DNA from 3 places in the Clostridioides sp. LIBA-2809 genome. Region 3 is predicted to be linked to each of the others. Evidence: riboswitches for the same ligand, from Rfam matches in the RefSeq annotation. Region 3 holds a riboswitch; each other region holds the start of a gene.
The links. A riboswitch is a leader RNA that binds a small molecule or an ion and turns the genes downstream of it on or off. The one in region 3 is predicted to bind lysine.

Region 1 (11,216 bases), 1.6 Mb from region 3:
AACCGCTAATTATAACTTTCAACATAAATTCCTCCTATGAAATTAATAAAAATTTGTTGTATTACTATAAGTTTATTTTATCACTAATATAATCTATATAAAATAATATTAGTGATAATAGGGTTACAATTTACTGGATATTTAAAAAAGTGTACTCAAATTTAATATATATTAAATATAAGTTCATATTTCATAAAAGGCATTTAAAAATTAATATTGATATATTAAAAATACTAAAGATATATATAGGTGAAAATTTAGAGTATTAACTTTAAATTCAACATTTAGGGCATTAAAAGTGATATTATTAAATTAGAAATATCTTAACTTAATACACGAATATGGGAGTGATAGATATGTTAAAAGAAGAAAAAACTTATCAAGAGAAAGAAGCGAAAACATTTAATGGAGTAGTGGCTTTGATAATGATTATCTTGTTTTTAATAGTTTCAATAAGCATCATGGTTTTTGGAATAATAAAACTTGATAATGGTTTTGCTGGGATAGGCTCACTTATGCTAATTTTAGGGCTTGTATTTATACTGGTAGACTTTATCCTATGTTTTGGTCTAAAAATGATTAATCCTAAAGAAGCTATAGTTCTAGTTTTGTTTGGTAACTATTATGGAACTATAAAAAAAGAGGGATATTATTGGGTAAATCCATTTTGTTCAGCAATAAATCCAACATCATCGAGAATTAATGTATCAAAATCTTCTTCTGATGAAAAAGTAGATATATCATCTAATCCAAGAGGGAAAAAAGTATCTTTAAAAACGATGACTCTTAATAATGAAAAACAGAAAGTTAATGATTTACTAGGGAATCCAATTATAATAGGAGTTGTTGTAATTTGGAAAGTTATAGATGCAACTAAGGCTGTGTTTAATGTGGATAATTATAATACATTTTTATCTATTCAATGTGATTCAACTATTCGTAATGTTTCAAGACTTTATCCATACGATGTGTCTGAAGATGGAGATGAGAAATCTCTTCGTGGTAGCAGTCAGGAAATAGCAGATAAATTAAAAGACGAATTACAATCAAGAGTTGATATTGCAGGAATTGAAGTGTGTGAAGTGAGAATTACTCACCTTTCCTATGCACCAGAGATTGCAGCAGCGATGTTACAACGTCAACAGGCAGAGGCTATAATAGCAGCACGTAAAAAGATTGTTGAGGGGGCTGTGAGTATGGTAGAAATGGCACTAACTAATTTAAGTGAAAATAATGTTGTAACTTTAGATGAAGAACGTAAAGCAGCTATGGTAAGTAATCTATTGGTGGTTCTTTGTGGTAATAAAGATGCACAACCAGTAGTAAATAGTGGTTCGATGTATTAATCTAAGGTAAAGTTAAGATAGTTTAAAATGCTGAATAAGAATGAATAAAATACAATAAAAATAAGTAATCAGATTTAGTAAAATAAATAAACATAGTGGAAATAAGCAGTCGGATTTGATAAGGATAAACAAGAATAAAAATAAGAAACTATATTGAATAAATTAAATATTATAAAAAGAGGGTGTCTCTAATGAATTAAATTCATGTTGAGACACCCCTTTGCTTATACATTACTTATTTAATTAGTCTAAATTTCTAAGGTCATCCATAAGTTTAGTCTTGTCAGCCGTTTTTTCATCTTTCATTTTTATAACTTTAGCAGGAGAACCAGCAACAACAGCACCAGCTTCTACGTCAGTAGTTACAATAGCACCAGCTGCAACAACAGCACCTTTACCGATTCTAACACCTTCAAGAATAACTGCATTAGCTCCTATTAAAACATCATCTTCAACTATAACAGGAGTAGCAGAAGGTGGTTCTAAAACACCAGCAACAACAGCTCCAGCACCTAGATGAACATTTTTACCAAGAGTACCTCTAGCTCCAATAACAGCATTCATATCTACCATAGAACCTTCACCAATAACAGCTCCTATATTTATAACAGCTCCCATCATGACAACAGCATTTTTTTCTATAGTAACCATGTCTCTTATTATTGCACCTGGCTCAATTCTTGCATGTTCACTTAAAGTATTTTTTAGAGGAATAGCAGAATTTCTTCTATCGTATTCTACATGAGTATCTATTATATCTTTACCATGTTTATCTAATACTTCCATTATATCTTCATAGTCACCTATAAATATATAAGAACCATTGCATCCAAATACTTTAAATTTATCAGTTGATTGGAAATGTAAAGAGTTAGTATTTACATATACCTTAACAGGTGTTTTCTTTTTAACTTCTTTTATATATCTTGCTATTTCATAAGCATCGTTTAAATTTACCATTTGTTAATTCTCCTTGTATTTCATTATATTTCTTTTATTATATACTTATTTATCAATTTTAGTATATACTTACTTTTCATTATTTACATTTTATTTTACAGATTTTTTATTATATAAGCATAGTATCAAATAAATTTATCTATTGTATATATTTGAGTTATACTGTGTATTCTCATTATATTATTGTTATTATCCTAACATGCTGTCCATATTATAAAATCCTGGTTTTTGTTTAACTAAATATTTAGCAGCAGCTATAGAACCACTTGCAAAGATACCACGAGATTGTGCTTGATGGCTTATTGTAAGTACTTCATTATCTCCAGCAAATAGAGCATCATGTTCACCAACAATGTTTCCACCTCTTACAGCATGAATACCAACTTCGTTTGGTTGTCTTTTCGCACTACGACCATATCTACCATAATTATTTTCAACGTTTGGTAAAACATCTTTTATAGCGTTAGCAATCATAACAGCTGTGCCACTTGGGGCATCTACTTTTCTGTTGTGATGTTTTTCTATTATTTCTATATCAAATCCTTCTAATAATTTAGCTGCATCTTTAACCAATTTTACTAATACATTTACACCAAGAGACATATTATATGATTGGAATACAGGAATAACTTTAGCCGCTTCATGTATTTTGTTCATTTCTTCATCATTATATCCAGTAGTAGCGATTACTAAAGGTGTCTTAGTTTTTAAAACATAAGATAAGATATTATCTAAATTAGAGTGATGAGAAAAATCTATAACTACGTCAACTTTTTCAACTATAGTGCTCATATCTTCATAGATTTTAAGGTCACCTTCACAGCTATCCATACCTCTAGCTGCAACACAAACTAATTCTAATTCACTATCTTCTCTTATAGTATCGGCTAAAATCTTACCCATTTTTCCATCATAACCAGTTGCTATAACTTTTAACATAATTTCCTCCTATGATTAAGGGCTAACTTTTGACCAAACTTATTTTTTACCATGCATCAATTTTTACTATGCATTAACTTTTAGTCCAAAGTTAACTAATTCTTTCTTTAATACTTCTAAATTTGCTGGGTCCATTTCTGCTAGAGGTAATCTTAAATCTCCAACATTGAATCCTAATAAATTCATTGCAGTCTTAACTGGTATAGGATTTACTTCTATAAATAAAGCTGCGATTAGAGCATCCATACCAAGTTGTAATTTTCTAGAACCTTCTATATCGCCTTCAAAGAATTTGGCTACTAAATCGTGAGTTTCTTGAGGGCAAACATTAGCAAGTACTGATATAACTCCTTGACCTCCTAAAGACAATAAAGGAAGTATAGTATCATCGTTACCAGAGTAGATAGCAAAGTCATCTGGTACTAAGCTAGCTATTTCTGCAACCTGTCCTAGGTCTCCACTAGCTTCTTTTACAGCAACTATATTATCTATTTTAGCAAGTTCAACTATAAGGCTAGGGCTTATATTTACACAAGTTCTTCCAGGGACATTGTAAAGTATAATTGGAAGTTTGACACTGTTAGCTATTGTTTCAAAATGACGTTTAAGTCCAGACTTATTAGCTTTATTGTAATAAGGAGTTATGATTAATAGAGCATCTACTCCTAATTTTTCAGCTTCTTGGCTTAGATTAACTGAGTGCATAGTATCATTAGAACCACTTCCAGCTATAACAGGAACTCTTTTATTAACTTTTTCTACAACATACTTAATAGTAGCAAGTTGTTCTTCATCAGTCATAGTATTAGCTTCACCAGTAGTACCACAAGATACTATAGCATCAGTACCATTAGCTATTTGGTATTCAACCAATTCGCCTAATTTGTCAAAATCAACTTTGTTATCCTTTGTAAATGGTGTAACTAGAGCAACAGCAGAACCTTTAAATATCATATAAAATCAATCCCCTCTTTTTTATTTTTGTGTTTTATATTACAGTTACTTCTAATGCTTGTTTTTGTGTTATTATTAATATTTTACAAAATTATATATTTATACAATTTTGCATATTATACTAAATCGTATGATAAAGCCATTTCAGCTATTTGAATTGCATTAGTTGCAGCACCTTTTCTTATATTATCAGCAACAACCCAAAGATTTACACCATTATCAACACTAAAGTCTCTTCTTATTCTTCCAACAAATACTTCATCTCTATTGTCAAATTCTACAGCAGTTGGATATTCATTCTTAGCAGGATTATCAACTACTACAACACCTGGAGCTTCTTCAAGTGTTTTTACCAAATCTTCTAACTCAAATGGATTGTTAAATTCAACATTTATAGATTCACTGTGACCATTTCTTACTGGAACCCTTACAGTAGTTGCAGTTATTTTTAAGTCATAGTTATCAAGTATTTTCATAGTTTCATTTACCATTTTCATTTCTTCCTTAGTATATCCATTTTCAGTAAATGAATCTATATGAGGAAGACAATTGTAAGAGATTTGATGAGGGTAGAATCCAGTAGGATTACCATTCATTCCTTGCTCTAAATCCTCAACTCCTTTAACACCAGAACCAGATACAGCTTGGTAAGTAGAGTATACTACTCTCTTAATTTTGTACTTATCATCAAGTGCTTTAAGAGGAACCATAGCTTGTATAGTAGAGCAGTTAGGATTAGCTATTATGCCTTTGTGTTCTTTTATTGCCTCTGGATTTACCTCAGGAACTACTAAAGGTACATCTGGGTCCATTCTCCAGTGACTAGAGTTATCTACTACTAAGATTCCATTTGATGCTGCTATTGGAGCATACTTTTCACTAATACTTCCTCCAGCAGAGAATAATGCTATTTGTATACCTCTATCAGTAAATGAAGTTTCCTTCAATTCTTCTACTATATATTCTTTACCACCAAATACTACTTTAGAACCAGCTGATTTAGAAGATGAGAATAAAAATAGATTTTCTATTGGAAAATTTCTTTCTTCTAATACTTTTAAAAATGTTCTACCTACCATTCCAGTAGCACCAACTATCGCTACATTTACTTTTTTCATATAAATTCACCCCAATTTTAAATTATTAAAACATTATTTTATTTGATTTTAGTTATACAAGTAAGATATGTTAATATTTTTATATATCCAAAAACTTTAATATTATATTAACAACTTTAATTATATACAAAAAACGTACAAAGGTATACTTTGTACGTCTAATTTATCACTCAAAGTAAACCCTGTAGCTCATCACTCATAATATAAGTGACAGTATTACACATGTTATGTGTAATCCCAGAAAATATAATTGCAAGAAATATTTTCTTCGGCTGTAAATCCTTTTTCCAATCATTAACGCCTGCCAGCTACTATTGGATACTCTTAGTTACAGCTACCTCTACCCTAGGTTAATAGGATATTAAAATTTGATTATTCTAATAATAATACATATTTAAGAAAAAATCAACTTATTTATATAAATATTGCTAAAATTTAAATCCAAAATTTGTCATTTCTTGTTTTAATACATTTAGATTAGTTTCTTCCATTTCAGCTAGAGGAAGTCTTAAATCTCCAACATTAAAACCTAAAATATTCATGGCAGTTTTAACTGGCACTGGATTTACTTCTATAAATAAGGCAGCAATTAAAGCATCCATATCAAGTTGTAATTTTTTTGAGCCTTCAATATCACCTTCAAAGAATTTAGTTACTAAATCATGTGTTTCTTTAGGACATATGTTAGCAAGTACAGAGATAACACCACTTCCACCTAATGATAATAGTGGTAAGATAGTATCATCGTTACCGGAGTATATAGCAAAGTCTTTAGGTACTAATTTAGCTATTTCTGCAACTTGAGCTAAATCTCCACTAGCTTCTTTTACAGCAACTATATTATCTATCTTAGCAAGTTCAGCCACAACAGATGGCTTTATATTTACTTTAGTTCTTCCAGGTACATTATATAAAATAATTGGTAACTTAACGCTATTTGCTATTGTTTCAAAGTGAAGTTTAAGACCTTTTTCATTAGTCTTATTATAGTAAGGAGTTATTATTAAAAGACCATCCACTCCTAATTTTTCAGCTTCTTGACTCATATGAACAGACAACATAGTATTGTTTGAACCAGTACCTGCTATAACAGGTATTCTTTTGTTAACTTTTTCAACTGTATATTTTATTACAGCAAAAATTTCAGATTCACTCATAGTAGTTGCCTCACCTGTTGTTCCACAAACAACTAGTGCATCTGTGTCATTCTCAATGTGGTATTCGATTAATTCACCTAATTTTTCAAAGTTGACATTATTATCCTCTGTAAATGGGGTAACTAAAGCAACAGCAGAACCTTTAAATAACATATAATCAAATCTCCTTTTTTATCTAAATTTAATTTTTTAAGTACAATAATAATTATAGTACAAATTAATTAATTTTAATAGGTATAGTTAATATCTTAACTGTTTAAATAAGATATTTATATTATATTAATATTACAAAAATTTGAAATAAATGTTTTATTCTCAAAATATGCATATTAATTTAATAAAATATACCAAAATGGAAATAAAAAATAAATTTTATGCGAATTTAATAACTAATAATTAATATATTTAGGTTATAATAAATATGTGCGTAAAATCTAATAATAAGTAATAATACGGAAAATTTAGGAGGAATAATATGGATACTTTAAAGGAACTTTTTAAAATAGGAAGTGGGCCTTCAAGTTCTCATACTATGGGGCCACAAAGAGCAGCAGAAAGATTTAAAAATGAAAACCCAGATGCAGAAAGTTTTAGAGCAATATTATATGGTAGTTTGGCAGCTACAGGAAAAGGTCACTTAACTGACTATATAATTGAAAAAACTATAGCACCTAAAAAAGTTGAAATTGTTTGGGAAGAAGATATTATAAAAGATTTTCACCCAAATGGAATGAAGTTTGAAGCTTTAGATAAAGAAGGAAATGTAACAGCTGAATGGACTGTATACTCTGTAGGTGGAGGAACTATAGCAGAAGAAGGTCAGAGAAATAGCAAAAGTAACAGTATATATCACCTAGATACTATGGATGAAATAGTAAAATGGTGTAAGGAAAATAATAAGACTTTAGTAGATTTTGTGTTGGAATGTGAACCAAAAGACATAAAAGATTATATAACAACTATAAAAGATGCTATGAGAAAATCTATTGATGATGGACTAAGCACAGATGAGATAATACCAGGTAAACTATTATTAAAAAGAAGAGCAAGTACATTTTATAATGCATACCAAAAAGATAAGAATTTCTCAACGCTTGTATACGCATATGCACTGGCAGCGTCAGAGCAAAATGCTTCTGGTAATATAATAGTTACAGCACCAACTTGTGGTTCTGCTGGTGTAATTCCAGGAATATTCTTTGCAATGCAAGATTTTTATAAGTATGATGACGAAAAAATAATCGAAGCTCTACTTGTAGCTGGGATAATAGGAAATATAATAAAGACTAATGCATCAATATCTGGAGCAGAGGTAGGGTGTCAAGGTGAGGTTGGTGCAGCTTGTTCTATGGCAGCAGCGGCAGTAGCATACTTAAAAGGTGGTACTATAGACCACATTGAATATGCTGCAGAAATAGCACTTGAACATCATCTAGGAATGACTTGTGACCCTGTATATGGATACGTTCAAATTCCATGTATAGAAAGAAATGCAATGGCAGCTCAAAGAGCTTACGATGCAGCTAATTATGCATTATTAACTGATGGCTCACATTCTGTCTCCTTAGACCAAGTTGTTGAAACAATGAAAGAAACTGGTATAGACATGATGGATAAGTATAAAGAAACTGCTAAGGGTGGACTTGCTAAACATTTCTTCTCTTGCTAAAAAATAAAATTTTTAACTAATAATTCCCCTGTTTTGATTTATGAAACAGGGGAATTATTATTAATGGTGAATTATTTAATAATGCAAAATATTTTTATATTAAATTTAATTTTTTACTTTTAATTAGTATAGTTTGTTATATAATATTTTAATTATGAGAGATATAGAAATATTTTTTAATAAATTAGAATTTGGAGGAGATTACATGAGAGAGGCATCATATTTACAAGAGCAACTTTATAAACATAGAAAGGCATTAAACCCAATCGCAGAAATTGGAAGAAAAGAATATAAGACTTCAAAGTACATAAGAGATTATCTTGACAAATTGGGAATTAAATATGAAGTTTATTTAGAAACAGGTATAGTAGGTATAATAGAAGGTAAAAGACCTAAAAAAGATATAGCTTTTAGAGCTGATATAGATGGGCTTCATAGCGAAGAGGGTGTAAAACATTTATGTGGTCATGATGGACATGCTACTATATTACTTGGGTTAATTGAGTATTTAAATGACAATAAAGAAGAGCTAAATGATAATATAGTATTCATATTCCAACCAGCAGAAGAAGGGCCAGGGGGAGCAAAAGCTTTAATAAATGAAGGTGTGCTTAGAAAATATAATGTTGATGAAATATATGGGCTTCATATATATCCAGAGTTACCTGAAGGTTATGTTGGTACAAGAGAAGGATACTTTATGGCTCAAATAGGAGATATTGATATAGAAATAGTGTCTAAAAGTGGGCACGGTGCTATGCCACAAAATGGGATTGATGGGATAGTAATAGCTTCAAACTTTATAAGTTCACTTCAAACTATAGTATCAAGAAATATAAGCCCAATAGACAATGCAGTGTTGACTATTGGTAGAATTGAAGGTGGGGCTAGAAGAAATATAATAGCTGAGAACATAAAGATGGAAGGTACTATGAGATGTTTCAGCCCAGAAGTGTATGAGAAAATGAAACTTAGAGTTAGAGAACTTGCTAGAGGGTTTGAAGTAGCTTATAACTGTAAGGTTAATATAAATATCATAGACGATTATATTGCTGTTAAAAATGACAAGGATTTATATCAAGAATTTGTATCAGCTGTTGGAAATGATACTGTTGTGGAATTGGAGCCACTTATGATATCAGAAGATTTTTCTTACTATCAAAAAGAAGTTCCAGGTTTATTTTTTATGTTAGGTTCAAAAAATGAGGAAAAAGGATTTGTAAATGGTCTTCATAATATAAACTTTAATTTTGATGAAAAGATATGTGTAAATGCACTGAATGTTTATGCAAAATTATTGAAATATAAAGAAGCTATAAATTAAGAAGTAATTTATAAATATTAAAAAGTAGAGATACTTAAATTTAAAAAGATGTGAATTGATAAATACCCCTTACATATTTGTATAAATTTCTTTTAATTGACAAAAATACAAATAAGAAGGGGTGATTTTTTTGAAAGAAAATATGCAAAGAGAAAAGAAGATAACTAATGGCAAGAATACTAAAATATTGACAAATGATGATATAATGAAATATGAGATAGCCTCAGAACTAGGTCTTATGGACAAAGTTGGAGAACGTGGATGGGCAGGTCTTACAGCTAAGGAAGCTGGAAGAATCGGAGGTATGCTTACATCACGCAAAAAGAGGCTGAAAAAGATTGTGGAGGGGCAGAATAAAAAGGATGAGTCAATATAGCGATTTTGCGTTTGTATACGATGAACTTATGAATGAAGTTGATTATGAAGGCTGGGTTAAATATATAGAAGATATAATAGATGGTGAAGGTGTAAAAGTAAAAAATATATTGGAATTGGCATGTGGTACAGGTAATCTTACAATTCCATTAACTAAAAAAGATTATGATATAGCTGGCATTGATATATCTGATGAGATGCTTAGTGTAGCAAGAGAAAAAGCAGAAAAAGAAGGCGTAGAATTGGTTTTACTTCAACAAGATATATCAGAACTAGATTTTGAAATATCTGATTTAGATTGTGTGCTTTGTGCTTGTGATGGATTCAACTATATAACCTATGATGATGATTTGGAAAATGTATTTTCAAAGACATATGAATTATTAAAAAAAGATGGAATATTTATATTTGATATAAGCTCATTTTATAAATTAGCCAATATATTAGGAAATAATATGTACGGTGAAAATAGAGAAGATATAGCCTATATGTGGCAAAATTACTTTGATGATGAAGAAAATCTAATTGAAATGGAGCTTACATTTTTTATTAAAGATGAATATGGAAAGTTTGAAAGATTTGAAGAAGTACATCAACAAAGGGCGTATACTGAAGATGAAATAGTTGATATGCTTAAAGAATCTGGGTTTAAATATATAAAATCTTATGGAGATTTTACTTTTGATGAACCTAATGAAGAAAGTCAAAGGATATTTTTTGTATGTAAAAAATAAGATATTTTTGTATGTAAAAAAATTTTGTATATATTTGTATATAGAAGATAAATATCATATAAAAATACAACAAATACAGGTTTATATATTAAAACAAATTGATGGTGTTTTATGAACTGTTACTTTTTGATTAAAAAATAGCTACGCACACTTGTGACTTTAGTCGTGAGTTAGTAGCTAAAATAGTCAGCATATAGGGAAACTTATATGTAGAGATAGGATAGAACCTATCTAATACTACTTGAATTGCTGGAAACCCCTAAAGCTAACCAAACTAAAACATAAGGATGAAATAAACCTAAGTGTGAAAGTTACGAAAGTAGAAAAAATTGGTTAGATGGTATAAGGTTAAACCCTAAGTACTTTAAAATGGGCAATCAGCAGGTAAGCTCCTAAGTAGGAGAAACTTCAACGACTATTCCTCTTGAGGGAAGTACACTACAAGCTATTGGTAGTGGAAGTGGGTAGACCTTAACGGATAATGCCGAAGGATAAGATATAGTCTGTGCTTGCATGAAAGTGTAAGAAGTTCATAAGAGAACTGCATAGGAAGTAGCGAACTTATGTGAACGACAACCTCAAAAATGATAAAAGTTAGGACTTACGGTTCTTACATATGTTATTTAAAAATAGATATAAA
Region 2 (11,216 bases), 1.4 Mb from region 3:
AGGAAAAGTGAGAGCTGTAGACGAAGTATCTGTAACTTTTCAAAGTGGTAAAATTACAGGAATTATTGGAGAAACTGGTAGTGGAAAATCAGTACTAGGATTGGGAATTTTAAACCTTGTATCCAATAATTCAATTGTCTCAGGTAGCATTTTATATGAAGACAAAGATTTATTAAAACTTAAGGAAAAAGAACTCAGAGAAATTAGAGGAAAAAAGATAGCATTAATACCACAAAATCCATCGAGTTCTTTCAATCCTATATTAAAGATAGGAAGTCATATTAATGAACTTTTCTATTATCATGCAAAAGAAAAAAAGAGCTCATGTAAGAGTAAGAGCTTAGATATATTAAGAAAATTTTCATTTTCAAATACTGATTTAATTTACAATTCTTATGGTTTCCAACTAAGTGGAGGAATGAGCCAAAGAGTATTGGCAGCTATAGGGACAGCACTAAACCCAAACTGGATAATTGCAGATGAACCAACTAAAGGGCTAGATGCAATAATAAGAAAACAAGTATACGAGGTATTTTGTGATTTAAGAAGTAATATGGGTGTTAGCATGATACTTATAACTCATGATTTAATGTTAGCCAAAAAACTTTGTGATGAAGTTATGGTTATGTATGCAGGGAAAATCATAGAAAGGGGTTCTAAAGATAGTGTATTTAATACCCCTTTACATCCTTATACAAAAGGTCTAATTGATTCACAGCCAAATAAAAAATTAATGCCTATTGATGGGATAGCACCAAGTCTAATAAACTTACCAAAAGAATGTAGATTTTTTCAAAGATGTAAAGTTGCAAAAAAATCATGTTCTGATTATGAGCCAGTGCTATTTGATGTAAATGGCTCAAAGGTGAGGTGTTTTATTTATGATAAAAGTTTGTAATCTTTATAAGGAATTTAGGAGCGGAATAATTAATAAGAAAATAGTTAAGGCAGTAGATGATGTATCATTTGAAATAGAAGAAGGAAAAACCTTGGGTCTTGTAGGAGAAAGTGGATGTGGAAAATCAACTTTATCAAGGATTATTTTAAGACTTGTTAAATCTGATGGAGGTAAAATTTATTTTAATGGTAGAAATATAAGTAATTATAATTTTTCTCAGATGAGGAATTTAAGAAAAGAGATGCAAGTAATATTTCAACATCCAGATTCAGCTCTAAGTCCTAAGAAAACTATATATGATAGCCTTGTAGAACCATTAAAGATTCATAAAATCTATGAGAAGAATAAATCAACAGAATATATAAAGGAATACTTAAGTTTTGTTGGAATTAGCGAGGAAATCTTAACTAGATACCCATATCAAGTCAGTGGAGGACAAATACAAAGAGTTGCTTTAGCCAGAGTCCTTTTATTAAAGCCTAAATTTATAATATTGGATGAGCCTACATCAATGTTAGATGTATCTGTACAAGCTCAAGTTGTACAAGTTCTGAAAAAAGCTCAAAAACAATTTAATATAACCTATTTATTTATATCTCATGATATAGACTTAGTAAAGGAATTTAGTGATGAAATTGCAGTTATGTTAAATGGTAAGATAGTTGAAATTATAGGTTCCAAAGAATTATATAAAAGTGCAAAGCATACTTACACTAAAGAGCTTATTGAGAATTTTATTAATTTTTAGAGCAGAGTAATCAATTATTTAGTTAAGCACTTAATTAATATAGCATTAATTTAGTAAAAGTGGTTTACTTTGATTATGGAAAATGATAAATCTCAACCTTAACATTTTTAGAAAGGAAGATTAATCATGTATTATAAAGATATAGATTTCGAAAAAAAATTGCATGAGTATATTGAAAATAAAGAAGGATATGCAAAGGAAAGAGCATTTGATGATGAGGTGGAAAGACTATTTTTAAAAAAATTATCTCATAAGTATGATGATAATCCAACACTTTATGATTATTCAAAAGAAGTATTTGATTTTATTGATAAATTAATAGATGAAGGAAAAAATCTTATAGAAATTGGTGCAGGTACAGGTAAATTTACTATACCACTTTCTAAAAAATGCAAGGTCGTAACTGCTAATGATTTTTCAAGGGATATGCTTGATGTACTTGGACAAAAGATTAGGGAACATAATATAACTAATATAAACACAGTACAAGGTAAGTGGGAAGATGTCAATATTGAGTGCAGTGACTACATTTTATCTGTGAATTCACTTTATAGAATTTGGAATATTAAAGATGCCTTGAATAAAATGAATAAGTTGGCTAAAGAAAAAGTAATTATAGTAAGGACTATTCAAAAGCCATTATTCAATGACTTGTATATTGATTTAGGGGAGAAAGATAGAACCTGCCCAGATTATATATATATTCCAAATATACTACATTCTTTGAATATATGTGCAGACACAAAGTTTATTGATGTAGAAAATGAAATTGAATTTGATAGCATAGAAGATATACATCTTAAAATGGAAACTGAATTAAATAAAAAGATTAATTTTGGTGAAGTGGTAGATAAATATATAGATAATATAGAAAAAAGAGAAGATAAATATATTTTTAAACATAAAACTAAAGTTATAATTATATACTGGAATAGTATAAATTAAACTTGTCAATGTCATTAAATGTAAGTATTATTATATTGAAAATATTTACAATCTCGACATATTATGCTACAATTATTTACAATAAATAAAATTTAATAAGCATTACCTCATCTAATAAAAAGATTGAGGTAGAGGTTGCATTTACTAAGATTAATATTGAAGAGGTCGGAAACCAATGAAGCAATATAAAAGGAGTAAGTGCCGAAGTGCTAGTGTCCAAAGCTAGTGCTGGGACTGTATTTAATAAGTACAGTACTGTCATCAAAATCAGCCCGAATTTTGATGGAGAGCTATCTTAGATAAGATAAAGGGAAGATGTAGGTATGTTGTATTTAGCACATTTAGCTCAACATGTATCCATGTTGAGCTTTTTTACATCTATGCAAAATAGGATAGAAAAGGGATGCAATAATAAAATATTTTAATTTAAAAAGTGGGGAGATTACAAATGAGCAGTTTAAAAAAGAAGAGGTTTAGTATGCCACAGACACTTACTATAATATTCTTATTAATAGTGGTAATGGCAGTTCTTACTTGGATAGTACCAAGTGGAAATTTTGAAAGGGTAGATATAGATGGAAGGTCAGTTGTTGTAGCTGGAACTTATGAAAAAGCACCATCAAATCCACAAGGTGTTACTGATGTATTTTCAGCTCCTATAAAGGGATTTATAGATGCAGCTGAAGTAGTTGGATTTGTTTTGATAGTTGGAGGAGCTTTTGGAATAGTTAACAAAACAGGTGCAATAGAAGCCATTATAGCACACACTGTAAATAAAATGAAGAAGTTTCAATTTTTAATAATACCTATATCAATGATTTTGTTTGGTCTTGGTGGTACAACTTTTGGAATGAGTGAAGAAACATTACCTTTTTATATGATATTTATTCCACTTATGACCAGCATGGGATATGATTCATTAACTGCGGTGGCAACAGTGTTTATAGGAGCAACAGCTGGATTTGGAGCGGCAACTACTAATCCTTTCTCTGTAGGAATAGCACAGGCATTGTCACAAATAACACCAGGTTCTGGAATAGAGTTTAGAGTTGTTATGTTTATAATATATATGGCTATATCCATAGGATTTGTTATGATGTATGCCAATAGAGTTAAAAAAGACCCTAAAAAGTCTTTAGTACACGATATATCACTAAATCAAGAATCAATGACTAATACTGATACAAACATAAAAGAATTTACAAAAAGAGAAGCCATGGTAATAGCAATTTTCGTAATAGGTATGGCAATTATGATATTTGGAGTTTTAAGGTTAGGATGGTATATAACTGAGATTGCAATGATATTTACAGCAATAGGTATAATATCAGGAATAGCGTCAGGGCTTAAACAAGATGAAATAGTTAATTCATTTATAAGTGGAGCAGGAGATTTAATGACAGCTGGGTTATGTATAGCATTTGCACGTGGAATCGTAATAATAGCAGAAAATGGATTTATAATAGATACAATTTTAAATTCTGCAGCAAATTTATTAAATGGACTACCAAAAACTATATTTATAAATTTAACTTTCTTGATAGAAGGTTTAATAGCATTTTTAATACCATCAGCATCAGGACTTGCATCACTTACAATACCTGTACTTGCACCACTTGGAGACTTAGTTGATGTATCTAGACAAATGATAGTTACAGCTTATCAATTTGGTATAGGTGTAACTAACCTAATAACACCTACATCAGGTGTTTTAATGGGAGCACTAGCAGTAGCTAATATTCCTTGGTCAAAGTGGGTTAGATTCGTAGTTCCTCTAATGGTAGTATTAACAATTCTTGTAATGGTATTCTTGACAATAGGATTATATCTAGGATTCTAATAGGAGGTAAGTTATGATAGAGAGTGTAAAGAAAAGAGCTTATGAGATAGAGGATGAACTTGGAAAAGAAATTGAAGAAGTATGTGATTTTATATTCAATAACCCAGAACTAGGCGAAGAAGAATATATATCATCAAAGTACTTAGTAGAGAAAATGAAGGAATATGGATTTGATACAACTTATCCGTACTGCAATATGGATACTGCTTTTAGAGCAGAATTAGGAGATAGTGATGGTCCTACTATAGCATTTTTAGCTGAGTATGATGCACTTCCTGGATATGGAGAAGATAAAGAGCCAGGTCATGCTTGTGGACACAACTGGATTGCGGCATCTACACTAGGAGCCTGTATAGTATTAAGTAAGTTAAAAGAACATTTTAAAGGAAAAATTGTATTAATAGGGACACCAGCTGAAGAAACAACAGGAGGAAAATGTGACTTAGTTAAAGCAGGAGCTTTTGACGATGTTGATGTAAGCTATCAGATGCATATAGAAGCGTTCAATAATATAAACTGCAAGGCTTTGGCAATAGATTCATTAGAGTTTAGTTTTGAAGGGGTATCAGCACATGCAGCTAGTCATCCTCATATGGGAGTTAATGCATTGGATGCAGTGCAACTTACTTTTGCTGGAATAAACGCTTTAAGACAACATGTAAAATCAGATGTTAGAATACATGGTATAGTTTCAAATGGAGGAGAAGCCCCAAATATAGTTCCAGAAAAAGCAGCTTGTAAGTTTTTTGTAAGAGCTGCTGAAAGAAGTTATTTAGATGAAGTAACTAAAAAAGTTATAAACTGTGCAAAAGGAGCAGAGTTAATGACAGGAGCTAAACTTTCTTATAGATATTTTGAAAATTCTTTTGACAATATAATAAACAATAAAGTACTTCAAAGGATAACAAAAAACAATTTAATCGAAGCAGGTATAACAGATATACTAGAAGGGAAAGATGGGCCAGTAGGTTCTACAGATATAGGTAATGTAAGTCAAGTTTGTCCTACTATGTATACAGAAATAGCTTTAGATATAAATCCAATGGTATATGTTCATGAAAAAGAGTTTCTAAATTATGCAAATTCTGAGGAAGCTTATGATAAACTTCATAAATCAGTAAAGGCAATGGTGGGCTGTGCATTGGAGATTTATCTGGAAGATGGGCTACTTGATGAGATTAAGAAAAATCACTTAAATTAATTTAAATTGAAAATAAAACAAAGAGGTATTACCTAAAAATTGGTAATACCTTTTTTATATGATGGAAGTGAAGGCTTGCTATAACCAATTTGGGTGTATAAAGAGAAACATGTATGATAATAATTACGTAAATAGTTCTACAAACGAAAATCTATTTAATATATATTTGTATTTTTACAAAATAAAAATAAGATAAATAGTATATGTTATATACAAAGAAAGATGTAGGGTATAAAATAAAAATGAAATTATTCTTATAATAAAATAAGGAGTAGATAAATATGAAAATATTAATCTCTATAGATTCCTTGAAAGGAAGCTTATCTTCAATAGAGGCAGCGAATGCAATAAAAAAAGGAATATTAAAAGTTAAAAAAGATGCAGAAGTAAAGATATTACCACTTGCAGATGGTGGAGAAGGAACAGTAGATGCTTTAGTTCAAGGAATGAATGGTGAAAAAGAAATCATAGAAGTTACTGGTCCAATAGTTAAAAAAGTAAATGCAACATATGGATTATTAAAAGAGACAAATACAGCAATAATAGAAATAGCTCAAGCATCAGGACTGACATTGGTTCCAATTGAACTTAGAAATCCTTTATACACTACAACTTATGGTGTTGGAGAAATAATAAAGGAAGCAATAAATAAGGGATGTAGAAACTTTATAGTAGGTTTAGGAGGAAGTGCCACCAATGATGCTGGAGTAGGTATGCTTCAAGCCTTAGGATTTGAGTTTTATGATGAAAATAACAAACTAGTAGGATTAGGTGGAAAAGTTTTAAATGAAATAAGACATATAAAAATAGATAATAGATTAAAAGTACTAGATGAATGTAATTTTAAAATAGCTTGTGATGTAAACAATCCACTGTTTGGGAAAAATGGAGCTGTACATATATATGGCTCTCAAAAAGGTGCAACAGCAGAAATAATTGAAGAGTTAGATAATGGGCTTAGAAACTTTGCTAATGTAGTCAAAAATGACTTAGACAAAGATATAGCAAATGTGGAAGGGGTAGGAGCAGCAGGAGGGCTGGGTTTTGCGTTTTTAGCATTTTTAAATTCAAAGTTAGAATCTGGAATAAAAATAATATTAGAAGAGATTAAATTAGAGGAAGAATTAAAAGGTGTAGATTTTGTTATAACGGGAGAAGGTAGATTGGATAATCAAACTGCTATGGGAAAGGCACCAATAGGAGTTGCAAAATTAGCTAAAAAATATGGTGCAAAAGTAATAGGTTTAGCTGGAGCGACAACAGAAGATGCAGTTAAGTGTAATGAAGAGGGGATAGATGCTTATTTTTCTATAGTAAATAGGGCTATGACAATAGAAGAAGCAATGGATAAAGAAACTGCCATTGATAATATGACTGCCACAACAATACAAATATTTAATCTTATAACTAGTGTACAATAACTATGAAATAAGTAATAAAAATAAGATATATTAATTAAAGAAGAAAGCTATTATGAAAAAAAAGCTATCACGTAGAAATTTAGACTTTTAGTGTAATAGCTTTTTTATTTTGTATTAATAGTTTTAACAATATATATTGTAAATACATGTATTTAGATATTCTGAATAAGATAAGCTATTCTATTCATAAAACTACTATAGCTATCTGCTTTAGTAAGTTCTTTAACATTATTCCACTCAGACAGTATTTCAATAAAGCTTTCGAATATGTAATTGAATTTTTCTTTTTCATTTTCATTTATGGGTATCATGGCTATAATTTGTACTTTTTCCTCACCCCATTTAACTGGTTTATCATTGACAATTAAACAGACACCAGTTTTTAAAGCATCCATTTTCATGCTATGAGGAATTGCTACATTGTTATTAAAAGCAGTTGAAGACATGTTTTCTCTTATAAGAACATCATCTACATAAGTAGTTTTAACATATTTATTTTTGTGCAGAATATTTCCCATAAATTTTATATAATCTTTAGCACTATCTAAATATATATTTTTCATAAATAAAGACTCACTGAAGTACATTTCTAAATGATTTTGTACAGTAAGTATGTTTTTTCTATATTTGATTTGAATAAATTTACTTTGGATATTATCATAATCTTTTCTATTTGGGTAAGGATTTATATATACAAAAGGTATGGGGCATCTATTATTAATTGGTAAGGTAGTGATGACCATGTCTACTTTGCTATCAAAGTCTAGATTATGAATATCTGAAAAAATTTGAATAACTTCTATAGATTCATTAAATCTTTTTTCAAGGTCTCTTACTATTCTTAGTTGTAAATCATAGTAATTTGGAGTAATTAATGCACAAAGAACTTTATCTTCTAGTAGTTTTTGTCTATCAAAAAATGAGCCTACATGTAGAGATATATAAGATATTTCATCTTCATCTATTTCTATGTTTTCTAAAATTTGAATCTGATTACAAATATAAACAGATATATCATATATCAGAGGATAGGAATCTTTTAACTTCTGAGGTATTTGATTTCTCAAAATTTGATTATTCTTAGCCCTACTGATTAAATTTTTTACATGAAGAGTAAATTTAACAACAAATTCATCATCAGATAAATCTATAAAGTATAAATCATACACATTTTTAATTATTTTTTTAGTTAGATTAACAAAATGTTCATTTATATAATTTGATAAAGATTTAGTATCCATTTTATGATAGTTTAAAACTGTGGTTTTGTTTGTTAACTGAAATACTAAATAGTATAACTCTGTACTAGTTAAAGTTATGTTGTATTCTGATTCTAAAAAATTTGATATATCTTTTGCAATATTTACATCTATATTATTGTCTATATAGTTTACTACTTCAACAGACTCTATGTAGTTATTCTTTTTTATTCTATCTATAGTTATCATTAGATGAAGAAGTATATTATTTATAGAGTACTCATTTATAAATAAATTGTATTTTTTTAATATATATATTATGTTTTCTTTTAATTTAGTTAGATTATATTCTTGATATATTTTTTGTACATCAAATAAACTTAAAAAATCACTTCCTGTTTCTTTAAATATTATGGAACTCATTAATTTACGTTTTTCAGATTCATTTCCAATCAGTTTCAATAAAAATCTTGATTGTTTTATCTTTAAATTATAACTTCCTATAAATTTATTAGCTTTAACTATGTCACTTTCAATGGTAGCTGAACTAACGAATAATTCTTCACTTAAATCAAATATATTAATTCCACTACTATTAACTATAAGTTCTTTTAAAATTAAATTTAACCTATTATCAGGTGATGTATTTTCTGAACTATCAATTTTAGTTTGACAATTATTATTAAGATTTACTTTGTATCCTTTTTTAGAGGACAGTATAAATTCACCAGTGGAGTTAATTTCATTTACATATTTTCTAATCGAACGTGTTGATACATTAAGGTAATTAGCTAATGTGGATGAATCTATCCAATCGTGTTGCGTTTTTATATAATTTAAAAATAGCTCTTTTTTAGATGTTTTCATTAGTATTCCCTCGCATAGTTTTAAAATAAAATCTGCATGATATGATATATTATATAATTGAATGTGCGTATTATAAAGTACATTATACTATATATTAATAGGCTTAGTTAAGAGTAAATGATTTCCTATTATTAGGAAATATATTTATGTGAAATGAACTTATTTAGGAAGTACAATATAATCATAATCAAATAAAAAATTCATTAAGAAATAAACTAATGGATAAAAATACTGGAGGTATTAATATGAAAAATATAAGAGTATTATTGGCATGTGGTTCAGGAGCCAGTACAGGTTTTATGGCAACTAGTATGAGAAAGAGTGCAAAGAAAAAGGGCATAGAAGCAGATATAAAAGCGAGAAGTGAGTCAGAAATAGATAAGTATTTATCGGAAATAGATTGTTTATTATTAGGGCCACACTTAGATTATATGAAGGAAGAAATTCAACAAAAAGCTAATGAATATAATGTGCCAGTAGCATGTATATCTAAAACTGCATATGGAAGATTAGATGGTGCTAAGGCTTTAGAAGAAGCATTAGAGTTAATATCAAACAAATAAAATACTTATGGGGAGATTATTTATGAATAGATTTATAGATTTGTTAAGTGAAAAGTTTACTCCTGTTGTAAATAAAATAACTAAGAATATATGGGTACAATCAGTTCAATCAACTATAATGAAAGTTTTACCTATGGTATTTGTAGGTTCTTTAGTAACTATCGTTTCTGTCTTGAAAAATTACATAAGTTTTTTACCTGATTTAAGCCCAATAAATCAATATACATTTGGGCTTTTAGGATTGTTTATAGCATTTTTATTACCTATGGAAATAATGAAGAATAAGAAATTTGAAAATATGAGTATAGTTGCAGGCCTTGCAGGAGCTGGATTGATGCTGATGATGATTCGTCCAGAGATTACAGAACAAGGTGCTTTATTTAACTTCAATAGATTTGGAGGAGAGGGGATGCTTGTGGCACTAGTTGCAGGATTGTTCTCTGGATTAATAATGTCCTTATTTGGCTCTTTTTCATTTTTCGGTGAAGATTCAGCACTTCCTGATTTCGTAAGTAAATGGTTTGACAGTATGTTACCTATAGCAGTGATAATGTTTATAGGTTGGGGATTAATTTATGGACTTAATTTTGATATGTTTGAGATAATAGTTAGAATATTTAAACCAGTATCAGACATAGCACAGACATTGCCTGGATTTGTGCTGTTAAATTTCTTAGTAGTATTTTTATACTCTTTAGGTATAAGTGGCTGGGTACTATCCCCAATAACCTATGCAATTCAGCTTAGTGCAATTGCCGCCAATGCAGCAGCTGTAGCATCAGGTGGCATGGCAACTAATATATATACTTATGAAGTTATTCAAACAGGATGGATAACTTTAGGTGGATGGGGAGCGACATTGCCACTAGTATTAATGATGTGTATATCCAAAGCTGGTAGAATAAAAGCAATAGGAAGAGCATGTGTTGTTCCTTCAATAATGAACATAAATGAACCAGTAATGTTTGGAGCTCCAGTAGCATGGAACCCTTTTTTAATGTTACCTATGTGGATAGGAACAGTGTTAATATCAATAACTACTTACTTATCAATGAGTATGGGATTCGTTGCAATTCCAAGTAAGGTGTTTAATTTATGGTATCTTCCTTTTGGTATATCTACTTTTATGATAAATCAAGATGTTAAGGGACTCATTGTTTTAGCAATAAATATAGTATTATTATTTATGATATGGTATCCATTTTTTAAAGCTTATGAAAAAGAAGAACTAAAATTAGAGAGTCAAGAAGCTTAAATTTAGATGTTGAAAGGAAATTATAACTATGACAATTGAAGAACATATAATAGATGAAGAGTTAGTAGAAGTAGCAATGCAAATAATACTTAGTGCAGGAGAGGCTAGAACTGAAATTAAACAAGCTCTTAGTGATTTGGAAAAGTTTGATTATAAAAATGCTGATTTGAAACTAGCTAAAGCAAAAGAGTTTATGACAGAAGCACATAGAGCTCAAACTAAAATTATACAAGGAGAAGCTAGTGGAGAGAAAAGAGCTCACTCACTGTTATTTGCACA
Region 3 (11,216 bases):
AAAATTTAAAACACATAGGCTTTTAGCCATTTTTTTAGCTTATATACTTATAGGGCTTATTTTAGCTTTTGGCATTAGATTATTGATTCCATCAATTGCTAATACATTAAATAGGTTAATAAATGAAATGCCTCTGTATACTGATTATATAAACAATTTTATAGAAAAAAATATGTCAAACATAGATTTTTTAAAAACTTTAATTCCTCATATACAGCATAGCTTAGATAATGTATTAAAAGAGGCAAATAGTTTTATTAGTAGAATTCCTAAAAATCTATTAGCCTATACACTTAGCATATCTTCTATGCTATTTAATATGACAATGGGATTTATACTGTCTATATATATTATATATGACAAAGAAAAAATTGCGTTGGGATTTAAGAAATTACTATACTCTTCTACTGCTAGAAACAAAGCAGATGATATTATAGAATTCTTTAGGACTACTCACGATATTTTTTATGATTATTTAATTGGTAGAATATTAGATTCTCTTATTATTGGTATAATTGCATTCTTAGGATTTCAATTTGTTATTCGAATAGAAAATGCTTTATTTTTGGCTTCAATAATATTCTTAGGTAATATAATACCATATTTTGGTCCTTTCATTGGTGCAATACCTCCAATAGCTATGACAATCTTATATAGCCCACAAAAAACTATATGGGTTGTTATATTTATATTTATATTACAACAATTAGATGGAAACTTTATAGAACCAAAAGTTATGGGTAATCAAGTTGGAATAGGTGCTATATGGGTAATTTCTGCAATTTTAATAGGTCAATCTTTATTTGGTTTTATAGGTGTTTTCCTTTCAGTACCAATAGCAGCTGTTGTAAAAACTTATGTTGATAAATATATAGACAATCGATTACAATAACTTATACTTATTGCACGCTTAATTTTTAATTGCAAATTAACTCCTTTCTATTATTTTAAAAAAATTAACTCTTAGCAAATTATGTTTGCTAAGAGTTAATTTTTTATAATACATATTTTGTTAATTACATATATGTATTTTATCTTTATTGATTATTTGAGTTTTGAGAATTTCCACCACTATCTGAGCCCCCACTAGTCTCTGGAGAAGGTGGTGTTGGTGTTGGATTATTATTTGGTTTTTCTTGATTCTGAGAAGAACCATTATTATTATCAGATTTATCATCATCTGATTTTTTATTGTCATTTTTAGAACTAGATTTATTACTTTCATTATTTCTACTGTAAGAAGTTTTCCTTGCATCAGATTCTACTCTATATCTATCTTCTCCTGCTGTATCTTTTGCCTTTTTCTTTCTTTGCTCTTCTGCTTCATTTTGCTCTTTTTCTAACTTCGTTAATTCCTCTTTCTTTTTGGTTGCTTCTTCTTTAATAACAGATGAACCATTTTTTATTTTCTCTATAAGCTTAAGTTCCTTAATTGCATCCTCGTAATTTTTTACTTCTTCAAACTCAATCATATTTGACATTCTCATAGCTTGCATGTACATAGCCCTTGCATTCTCATTAGTATTGTCTTCTTCTAATGCAGAGGACAATGATTCCATAGCTTTTTTATAGTCATGTTTTTCTAAGTATGTTTTTCCTTGCTCAGTTAAATTTATTTCATCTTTATTATTAAATGAACATCCTACAAGAAATATAGATAATATCGATATTAATAAAATTACTCTTCCTCTCATTAAACCCCTCCTTGTTATATACTTTAAATTTTATCATAATTAGGAAGTTTTTAAAATATTTTATATTTATTACAAGAAATTTGTTAGTAAAATGAAAAATAAGTAGATATGCTATGTATAACTACAACAAACTAAAAATTAATTTAGAGCTATATACACCTTAGCAAATCTACTTAAAATAAACTTTAATATTTAATTTTTATTCTATATTTCTAAAGACAATAAGTCTTCATAACTTTGTCTCTTACATATTATCTTGTCATTTCCATCAAATACTGAGACTACCGCCGCTCTTGGTATCTTATTATAATTCGAAGACATTGAATATCCATATGCACCTGTTGATGTTGTTATAAGTATGTCTCCACTTTTAATATCCATTATATCTATATCTCCAATCAATATATCTCCACTCTCGCAACATTTTCCAGCTATTGTTACATGATTCATAGTCTCATGGTTAATTTTATTTACAATACTACATTCATAACTAGCTTGATACAGAGAAGGTCTTACATTGTCTGTCATACCTCCATCCACACTTACATACACTCTAACATCTTTTATATCTTTTATTGAGCCTACTGTATACAATGTACTTCCTGCATTTGCAACTATTGATCTACCTGGCTCTATTACCAGTATAGGCATTTCTATTCCAAGCTCTTTACATGAACTTTCTGCTTTAGTAATTATAGTCTCACAGAATTCTTTTATAGTTTTAGGCTTATCTTCTTTACTATAATAAACTCCTACACCTCCACCTAAGTCAATTTCTGTTAATTGTATATTGAATTTTTCTTTTATTTCTTTTACCAAGTTCATCATTATATCTACTGTATCTATGTATGGCTCTACATCAAATATTTGCGAACCTATATGAGCATGAAGACCCACAAGTTTGATATTTTTGTATTCACTTAATTTTTCTATAGCTCTAAACAAATCTCCATTTACTAAGGCAAATCCAAATTTAGAATCTATCTGACCAGTTTTTATATAATCATGTGTATGAGCTTCTATGCCAGGTGTTATTCTAAAATATATCTCTTGAGTCTTACCTTTTTCTTCACATAGTGTTTCAATCAAGTCTAATTCATAAAAATTATCTACTACAAATTTACCTACACCTAAATCTAATCCCATATTTATTTCTTCTTTAGTCTTATTATTTCCATGGAAGAAAACTTTTTCCATAGGAAAGTTTGACTTATAAGCTGTATATAATTCACCTCCTGAAACTACATCTAGGCACATTTGTTCTTCATTTATAAGGTTACACATGTAAAGAGGTAAAAAAGCCTTACCTGCATAAGCAACCTTATTTTTTCCATCTTTTGCTTTAAAATATTCTACATATTCTCTACAGTTTTGTCTTACTAAAGCTTCATCAAATACATAAAGTGGAGTTTGATATTTTTTACTAAGTTCTAAACAACTCACTCCTCCAATATATAATTCATTATCATTTACGGTCATAGTTCCATGAAGTTTCATAATATCCTCCCCAAATTTTATATATTAAATACTTCTGCTATTTTCTCTATAGCTACTTGCTTATCATCAGAATTTATAGCACAAGTTATACGAATTTCTGATGTAGTTATAAGTTTTATCATTATACCATTTTCATTAAATATCTTAAATACTTTAGCAGCAACTCCAGAAGTATTTTTCATACCAAGACCTACTAAAGAAAATTTAGTGATATTATTATCAATTACTACATGTTCTTCATCTGTATATTTAGATACTATCTTTTTACATTCACCTAGTTCTTCTTTTGGAACTGTAAATGATACACTTATCTTATCTAAAATAGGTGCAGTTTGACTTATCATATCTACACTTATTCCAATAGTTGCTATATCTTCAAATAAACTAGATATATTTTCTGCTTTAAAATCTTTTATTGTTATAGAACTATCATCATCACTAGTAGCTAATCCTGTTATTACTTTATCCTCTAATTTCATGTCTTTTCCCCCTCTTATATATGTTCCTTTTACTGTACCACATGTACGTCCAACATAAATTTCAACACCATATTTTTGTGCAAGTTCTATACTTCTTGAGTGCATTACTTGTGCCCCTAAACTTGCTAATTCAAGCATTTCTTCATATTCAATCTCATCAAGTTTACTAGCTTTTGAATATTTTCTTGGGTCTGTAAAATAGATTCCATCAACATCTGTATATATCTCACATTTTCCATTTAATTTGACTGCAAGAGCTACAGCAGATGTATCTGAACCACCTCTTCCAAGAGTAGTTACATCACCATCTTCATTGATTCCTTGAAATCCAGTTACTATTACGACATTTCCTTCATCTAAACTATTTTTAATTCTATTTACATTTATATCATCAATTTGAGACTTTCCATGAAGACCACTTGTTTTTATATTTAATTGATAAGCATTATAACTTACAGCCTTACATCCAAGTGCATTTAATGCTATTGATAATAAAGAAGCTGAAATCATTTCTCCAGTAGACATCAATGCATCCAATTCTCTTTTACTAGGTTCATTACTCAATTCTTTAGCCAATTTTATATATTCATCAGTAGATTTACCCATGGCAGATACAACTATCACCATTTGTGGATTTTCTTTTCTTCGTTCTATTATATTTTCTGCAATTGATTTTATTTTATCAGTATCTGCTACTGAACTTCCACCATATTTTTGAACAATTATACTCATGCTTTTTCCCCCTCAAGTTAAATTTTGATAAATAAAAACGCCCAAAGGTATACTTTGGACGTGTAAATCTCATAGACCAAGTAACCTTGTAGCTCACCACTTTAAAAGTGACAGCCTTATACATATTATGCATAAGTCCAGAAAATCCGTCCGTCAACAAATTTTCTTCGGCTATAGACCCTTTCATCAATCATCAACACTTACCAGCTCTTATTGAATACTATTGAATATAGCTACCTCTACCCTAGGCTCATTATTTTTTAATTAATTTATTAATATAGTTTTATCACATTCTATATAATATTGCAACAATTATTTTACAAAATGTGGCAAATCCATAGTCTTCTTTTTTAAAATTAGCTTATATACAATTAAATAGTTTATTTAACCCTAAATCTATAAAATTTATGCTATACTCATTATCGTATCTCTCTAAGTCATTTAATTCAGATAGATTATCTGGCGTAACTACCAAAACGTTTGGCACTTTAAAAAATGGAATTGTAGATTTATCTATCTTTCTAGAAAGATTTTCATATTTAGAAATATCTATTTCATTATCTAAATCAACATCTACTAAAACTTGTTTTATATTACCAAATTGGTCTGTATATTCAATAAATAAATCATATTTCATATCATCCACACTAACATTTCGGTAGAATCTTTTTACATCACAACCTGCAGTATTGATTCTAACAACTAATTCTGACCCTACTAGAGCCTTTATTAAATCATCTCCCTTAAAAAGTTTACTACCATTTAAATAGTATACATATGAGAGGTCTTTATAATTATAATAATCCACATCACAAGGATATTTTTTTAATGTATACTCACTACACATTTTTCTCAAAGTTTTTTTAAAGTTTTTTTTATTATATCTCTTTTGGTCTCCATAAATCTTTCTAAATTGAGCTTCTGTAACACATCTAACCCTGCTAATTAAAAGCAATATCTCTTTTTCCATATTTGTCATAGTACATTCTCCTTGAAGTATTATTTGCAAAGTTGTACTAATATTATATTAATTTTATGACATTAAATTTACAAAGAATTGAAATAAAATAGCTAGTTTTTATAAAAATAAATTTTATAAAAACTAGCTATTAACATATTAAATACTATTTTCAGACTTTTTAAGTTAAACTATACATTCTCTTGATTTCCAGAATCTTGAGAGTTTGTATTTTCGTCAGTTCCTGTTCCCTCTTTTGCTTTTTTGTCTTCAAAGTTTGCAATATTTAGGTTATCAAATTCTGACATTTCAATTACACCAGATGCTTCTTTTGAATACGATATTTTAACTTTATCTCCAACTTGAGTCAATGGCAATTCACTAGACACTTTTGAAGTGGCCTTGAATATTATTTCTTTATTTGAATCTAAAGTTACATAATAATTAGTATTTCCGCCTCGTACATCTGGGCTTATTCTCGTTACTGTACCTTCTATGACTTCGTCTTTTAAGTCATTATCAAGTTTTAAATCATTTCCCTTAGACTCTAATGAATCTTTATAGTTTCTTAATGCTTCGTTTTTATCTTCACCTATACCAAGCACATTATAATCTTCAACAGATACAAATGCAACTCTTTTTACAAGACCAGCCTTATCTTTTAATGATGATACATATGTTGGCTGACCTAATATATTATACATTACAGGGAATGTTGCTTCATAATTTTTTTCTTGAACATTACCCTCAGCTGATTTCATCGCAGCTGTCTCAGTAGCTCCTGGTTGTTTATATAATCTAGCTTCTTTTGTTCTAGAGTCAACTAACATAAATCCAATTGTAGATTCATCTCCACCAGAAGATGTTATACCTGTATACCAATAAGACCTATTATCATTTCCATAAACTAGTGATGTTCCTTCTGTTGGTACTAATACTCCTTTTTCTGATATAACAGAATTTAAAAATCCATTAACATAAACACCCCAGTCTTTAATCTGGTCTGTTATAAATTCTTGTGGCTGGATTCTATCTACCCATTTAGGTGTATTCTTAACATTATAAACATTTATTTTTCCAGTTTCTGCGTCAACAGTGGCTATTCCTGTAGCATTTGCTCCTCCATAACCAATTTTATGCTCATATAAACTTACAACCCAATAAGGCTTCCCTTCATCATTTATTTCAAGGGTAAAATCTGTCATACCGACATTTACAATACCATGTATATATAAATGTCTTTGTAAATCTTGATGTAAGTAAGCTTCTGGTTGGTATACTATCTTTATTGGCTTTCCATCTATTTCTTGAACTAATTGAACATCTTGAGGATTACTTGCGGATACTTTTACATAACCACTTGTACCACTTAAAGATGTCACCCATTTAATTATGTCTCTATGAACAAGAGGTGCTACCCAGTACAACTCTCCATCCACATTTTGTATATGGAATTTTCCTAATTTTGACACACTACCTATAGCTGGAACTTCTCCAAGCTTTTTATCACCCAATTTCATGGCCATATCTTCATCTACAAGACGAATGTCATTTACACTAACAGGACTAATATCATCAGTAAATTTACTTTCAGTCACTTTTCCTAATAGTTCTTTATATGCCTTTGCATGAAACACAGGTGTAGAGGCTATAAAAGGTACAACTACAATATACACAAGTAAAGCTATTGCTATTGAAAAATTATATTTGGCAAGTTTAGATGTTCTTTCATTTCTATCCAACATCATATCCAATATTCCTGCCACAACAAAGAAAATTATTCCTACTGAAAATAAAGATGTGAAATCTAATCTAAGTACAGGTAATTTAATAAATGCATAAATTACTACAATTATTAGTGCAACTCCATATGTTTTAAGATATCGTTTCATTTAATACTCCTCTCTACAAAATGTTATTATTACTATTATATCCATATATTTACAAAAAATAAATATTTATCATATTTATTTATATGTTAAGATATCTTTATACATTTATATATCTATTTTATTTAATTATATCTAATCTATATACCCCAAAAATACTATAAAAATGCAAATAATCACAGAAACTTAAAAACTGAAGAAAGTGTTTTAACTAAGATTTACGAATTCTTAATCCTCTCGAAGTTAAACTACTATCTTCAGCCTAATTATCTAGCAATAGTTTTTATATGATAAACTCTAAAATAAATTTTTAGATGTTTGCAATTTTTGATACATAAGAATGTTGTCTAGAATTATATTCTGATAATAAACCTTCATATTCCAAGGTTAGACCAGATAAATTATAAAAATCATTTGGAGTTACTTCAAATGCTTGTTTATTTAAAATGTCTATCTCACTTTTTTCTAACATATCAGCAACAAAGTTTGAACATACATATTTATATTCAGATTGTCTATAAATATTCATTGGCAAATATATCAGTGCCATTATATCATAATAGTAATCTTCTCTATAATCACTAATTAATTTTATATTTCTAAATAGACTTTCATATTGTAAATTATCTACTTCTAATGAATATACTCTACACACAGTATTTTTTCTTATAGCATATAATCCTTGATTTATATTTTCTTCAACAAATCCACCAATAAACGGATTTCTTGGATTTAATCTCCCAAAAGAATACATTGGCTTTAAATTTTCATTTAGTGATATTGACACATGTGTATACAGTTTTTTACTTATATTCCTTATTAAGTAAGATAATAAAGTTCCTGTATATGTTGTTACAATATAGACTTTATTCATCATTTCCCCCCAATCTAGTAACTAAATAATATTACATACTTATAACTTAATATCATAAAATATTCTAACATAATAAATGTTATTTTACAAATTTTGATTTTAAAGTACTTCAATATTATATAAAATATAATAAAAATATAAATATAAGTTTTCTATATTTTTAACCAACAGCTGTTTTCTTTAAATTAATTAAATGATTTAGTATATCTTGAGCCTTTCCAGAATCTTTCAAATACCCTAATGCCCCATTTATTTGTGATTTCAAATCTATTTCTACTTCCATATCTAAGTCAATATTTCCTTTTTTTATAGATATATTTTTAAGAGTCACTGGATAAAGATAACTTTTTTCTAAAGTAATCTTATTTCCATTAACTTCAAATGGAACTTTTTTATTATAGTTACTTAATATTTTTTCTAACATCTTATCACTTATCTTGAATCTACCAAGTTTCACATTTTCAAGACTCACAATTAGATTTTCTCCTTTTAAAGTAGGTCTTAACTCAAGCTCATATTGGCTATTTATTAATCCAAGTACCTTATATGGTCCTGCTACTTTTATTTTTCCATCTTTCATTTCAACAAAATTATTTTCAAGCTCTTTAATCCCATGCTTTTGCATTAATGTATATATTAAATTTCTAAACTCATCCTCTGAAACAGACACTTTTCCAACCATTCTAAGTGGATTTTTTACTACCTCCATGGAATTTATATATGAACCTTTTGACAAGTATTCTTCATCTATAATTTCATTATTTTGTGAACTAACATCATATCTCTCTTTTGGTGTCAAGATGTATACAACAATACCTATAAACACTAAAGCAATAACAAGCAAACTCAATAAAATTTTTGCAACCTTTCCCATAATCGTCTCCTTTACAAATCTGTCAACAGATTTAAAATAAATTTAGATAACTAACTTCACATAATATTCTTAACAATATACATATTATAATACAGTCTTTTGAGGATTAATTCAACAAATCTCATTTTTTGTAAATAAACTGTAAAAAACATAAATTTAGTATAAAAGTTAATATTTTGCATAATACTCTTAATTACACCTTTATTTTTTTCTAATCTTGGATTAAAATTAATATTATGCAATACAGTGTAGTGTACTGTATTATAAGCAAATTAAATAGGAGGTATAAAATATGTCAAATGAAACGAACTCATCTAACTTTATAAAAAATATTATTATAAATGACCTAGAAACAGGAAAACATGACAGTATAATAACTCGTTTTCCACCTGAGCCAAATGGATATTTACATATTGGTCATGCAAAAAGTATATGTCTTAATTTTGGATTAGCTAAGGAATTTAACGGAAAAGCTAATTTAAGATTTGATGATACAAATCCATTAAAAGAAGATGTTGAATATGTAGAATCTATAAAAGAAGATGTTAAGTGGTTGGGATTTGATTGGAACGAGTTAAATTTTGCATCTAACTACTTTGATGAAATGTACAAAAGAGCTTTAATATTAATAAAAAAAGGTAAGGCTTATGTATGTGACTTGACACAAGAAGAAATGAGAGAATATCGTGGTACTTTAACTGAACCTGGAAAAGAAAGTCCTTATAGAAATAGGACTATTGAAGAAAACCTTGATTTATTTGAAAAAATGAAAAATGGTGAATTTAAAGATGGTGAAAAAACATTAAGAGCTAAAATAGATATGTCTTCTCCAAATATAAACCTTAGAGATCCAATTATATATAGAATATCTCATTCAACACATCACAATACAGGAGATAAATGGTGCATATATCCTATGTATGCTTTTGCTCATCCAATTGAAGATGCAATTGAAGGAATAACTCACTCTATATGTACTCTAGAATTTGAAGACCAAAGACCTCTTTATGATTGGTTTGTCAAAGAGTGTGAAATGGAAAATGTACCTAGACAGATAGAATTTGCTAGGCTTAATATAAACAATACTGTTATGAGTAAAAGAAAATTAAAACAACTTGTAGATGAAGGTGTTGTTGATGGTTGGGATGACCCTCGTGTTCCTACAATATCTGGTATCAGACGTAAAGGCTATACAGCAGAAGCATTACGCAATTTCTGTAGTGAAATAGGGGTATCAAAAGTTAATTCTACAGTAGATAGCCAAATGCTTGATTATTTCCTAAGAGAAAATCTACAACCAAAAGCACCTCTTGCTATGGGAATTTTGAGACCTTTAAAGCTAGTTATAACTAATTACCCAGAAGATAAAATTGAAATGCTTGAAATAGAAAATAATGCTAAAGATGAATCTCAAGGAAAGAGATTAGTTCCTTTTTCTAGAGAATTATATATAGAGCAGGATGATTTTATGGAAGAACCTGTTAAGAAATATTTTAGATTTTTCCCAGGAAATGAAGTTCGTTTAAAAGGTGCTTATTTCGTAAAATGTACTGATGTAGTTAAGGATGAAAATGGAAATGTCACTGAAATACATGGAACTTATGACCCTGAAACTAAGAGTGGTTCTGGATTTACAGGTCGTAAAGTAAAATCTACAATACATTGGGTTGATGCTAAATCAGCTATACCATGTGAATTTAGATTATTTGAACCATTAATTCTTGATGATGTGCCTGAAAATGAAGGTAAGCATTTCTTAGAACAAATAAATCCTAATTCATTAGAAATACTACAAGGTTTTGTTGAGCCTACACAAGTAAAGAATGCTAAACCTTTTGATAAATTCCAATTTGTTAGAAATGGATTCTTTAGTATAGATAACAAATATACAACTGATGAAAAACTTGTGTTTAATAGAATAGTTCCTCTAAAAAGTTCCTTTAAACCTGCTAAATAATCTTACAATAAAAAATGAAGACTTAAATAAAAAATTACTTCTACTATAAATAACCTTAGTTAGAAGTAATTTTTTATTTGAGTTTTTATAATTTACTTTAAACCATTAACGTTTTTCACTACTAATCCCCATAACCTCTATTCCATCTTTTATACATTCTATGCTAAGAGGAAAATCTGGACCTTTTTCTCCATCAATATCTGTTATAAGAGAATCTTCACATTCTATATATACTTTTTTAGTTTTAAAGTACAGTATTTCA

Region 1: another riboswitch for lysine. It lies ahead of ACTG44_RS17985 (aspartate-semialdehyde dehydrogenase); the one in region 3 lies ahead of ACTG44_RS10780 (aspartate kinase).
Region 2: another riboswitch for lysine. It lies ahead of ACTG44_RS17115 (YfcC family protein); the one in region 3 lies ahead of ACTG44_RS10780 (aspartate kinase).

The regions. Positions count from the first base shown of each region.
Region 1 covers NZ_CP197004.1:3,803,257-3,814,472, reverse strand. Annotated here, with positions in the region: gene dapB (4-hydroxy-tetrahydrodipicolinate reductase) at 1-25, opposite strand, end outside; gene ACTG44_RS18005 (SPFH domain-containing protein) at 357-1,346, shown strand; gene dapD (2,3,4,5-tetrahydropyridine-2,6-dicarboxylate N-acetyltransferase) at 1,590-2,306, opposite strand; gene dapB (4-hydroxy-tetrahydrodipicolinate reductase) at 2,496-3,245, opposite strand; gene dapA (4-hydroxy-tetrahydrodipicolinate synthase) at 3,312-4,199, opposite strand; gene ACTG44_RS17985 (aspartate-semialdehyde dehydrogenase) at 4,316-5,317, opposite strand; lysine riboswitch at 5,495-5,668, opposite strand; gene dapA (4-hydroxy-tetrahydrodipicolinate synthase) at 5,746-6,627, opposite strand; gene ACTG44_RS17975 (L-serine ammonia-lyase) at 6,950-8,143, shown strand; gene ACTG44_RS17970 (N-acetyldiaminopimelate deacetylase) at 8,349-9,467, shown strand; gene ACTG44_RS17965 (alpha/beta-type small acid-soluble spore protein) at 9,598-9,843, shown strand; gene ACTG44_RS17960 (class I SAM-dependent DNA methyltransferase) at 9,830-10,576, shown strand.
Region 2 covers NZ_CP197004.1:3,610,731-3,621,946, reverse strand. Annotated here, with positions in the region: gene ACTG44_RS17130 (ABC transporter ATP-binding protein) at 1-898, shown strand, start outside; gene ACTG44_RS17125 (ABC transporter ATP-binding protein) at 882-1,646, shown strand; gene ACTG44_RS17120 (class I SAM-dependent methyltransferase) at 1,773-2,591, shown strand; lysine riboswitch at 2,713-2,892, shown strand; gene ACTG44_RS17115 (YfcC family protein) at 3,040-4,431, shown strand; gene ACTG44_RS17110 (M20 family metallopeptidase) at 4,445-5,632, shown strand; gene ACTG44_RS17105 (glycerate kinase family protein) at 5,914-7,053, shown strand; gene ACTG44_RS17100 (BglG family transcription antiterminator) at 7,206-9,119, opposite strand; gene ACTG44_RS17095 (PTS sugar transporter subunit IIB) at 9,365-9,682, shown strand; gene ACTG44_RS17090 (PTS sugar transporter subunit IIC) at 9,705-10,937, shown strand; gene ACTG44_RS17085 (PTS lactose/cellobiose transporter subunit IIA) at 10,966-11,216, shown strand, end outside.
Region 3 covers NZ_CP197004.1:2,229,583-2,240,798, forward strand. Annotated here, with positions in the region: gene ACTG44_RS10765 (AI-2E family transporter) at 1-892, shown strand, start outside; gene ACTG44_RS10770 (hypothetical protein) at 1,038-1,694, opposite strand; gene lysA (diaminopimelate decarboxylase) at 1,899-3,191, opposite strand; gene ACTG44_RS10780 (aspartate kinase) at 3,209-4,402, opposite strand; lysine riboswitch at 4,484-4,652, opposite strand; gene ACTG44_RS10785 (hypothetical protein) at 4,764-5,381, opposite strand; gene ACTG44_RS10790 (hypothetical protein) at 5,552-7,252, opposite strand; gene ACTG44_RS10795 (hypothetical protein) at 7,560-8,123, opposite strand; gene ACTG44_RS10800 (hypothetical protein) at 8,284-8,997, opposite strand; gene ACTG44_RS10805 (glutamine--tRNA ligase/YqeY domain fusion protein) at 9,290-10,954, shown strand; gene ACTG44_RS10810 (YegS/Rv2252/BmrU family lipid kinase) at 11,060-11,216, opposite strand, start outside.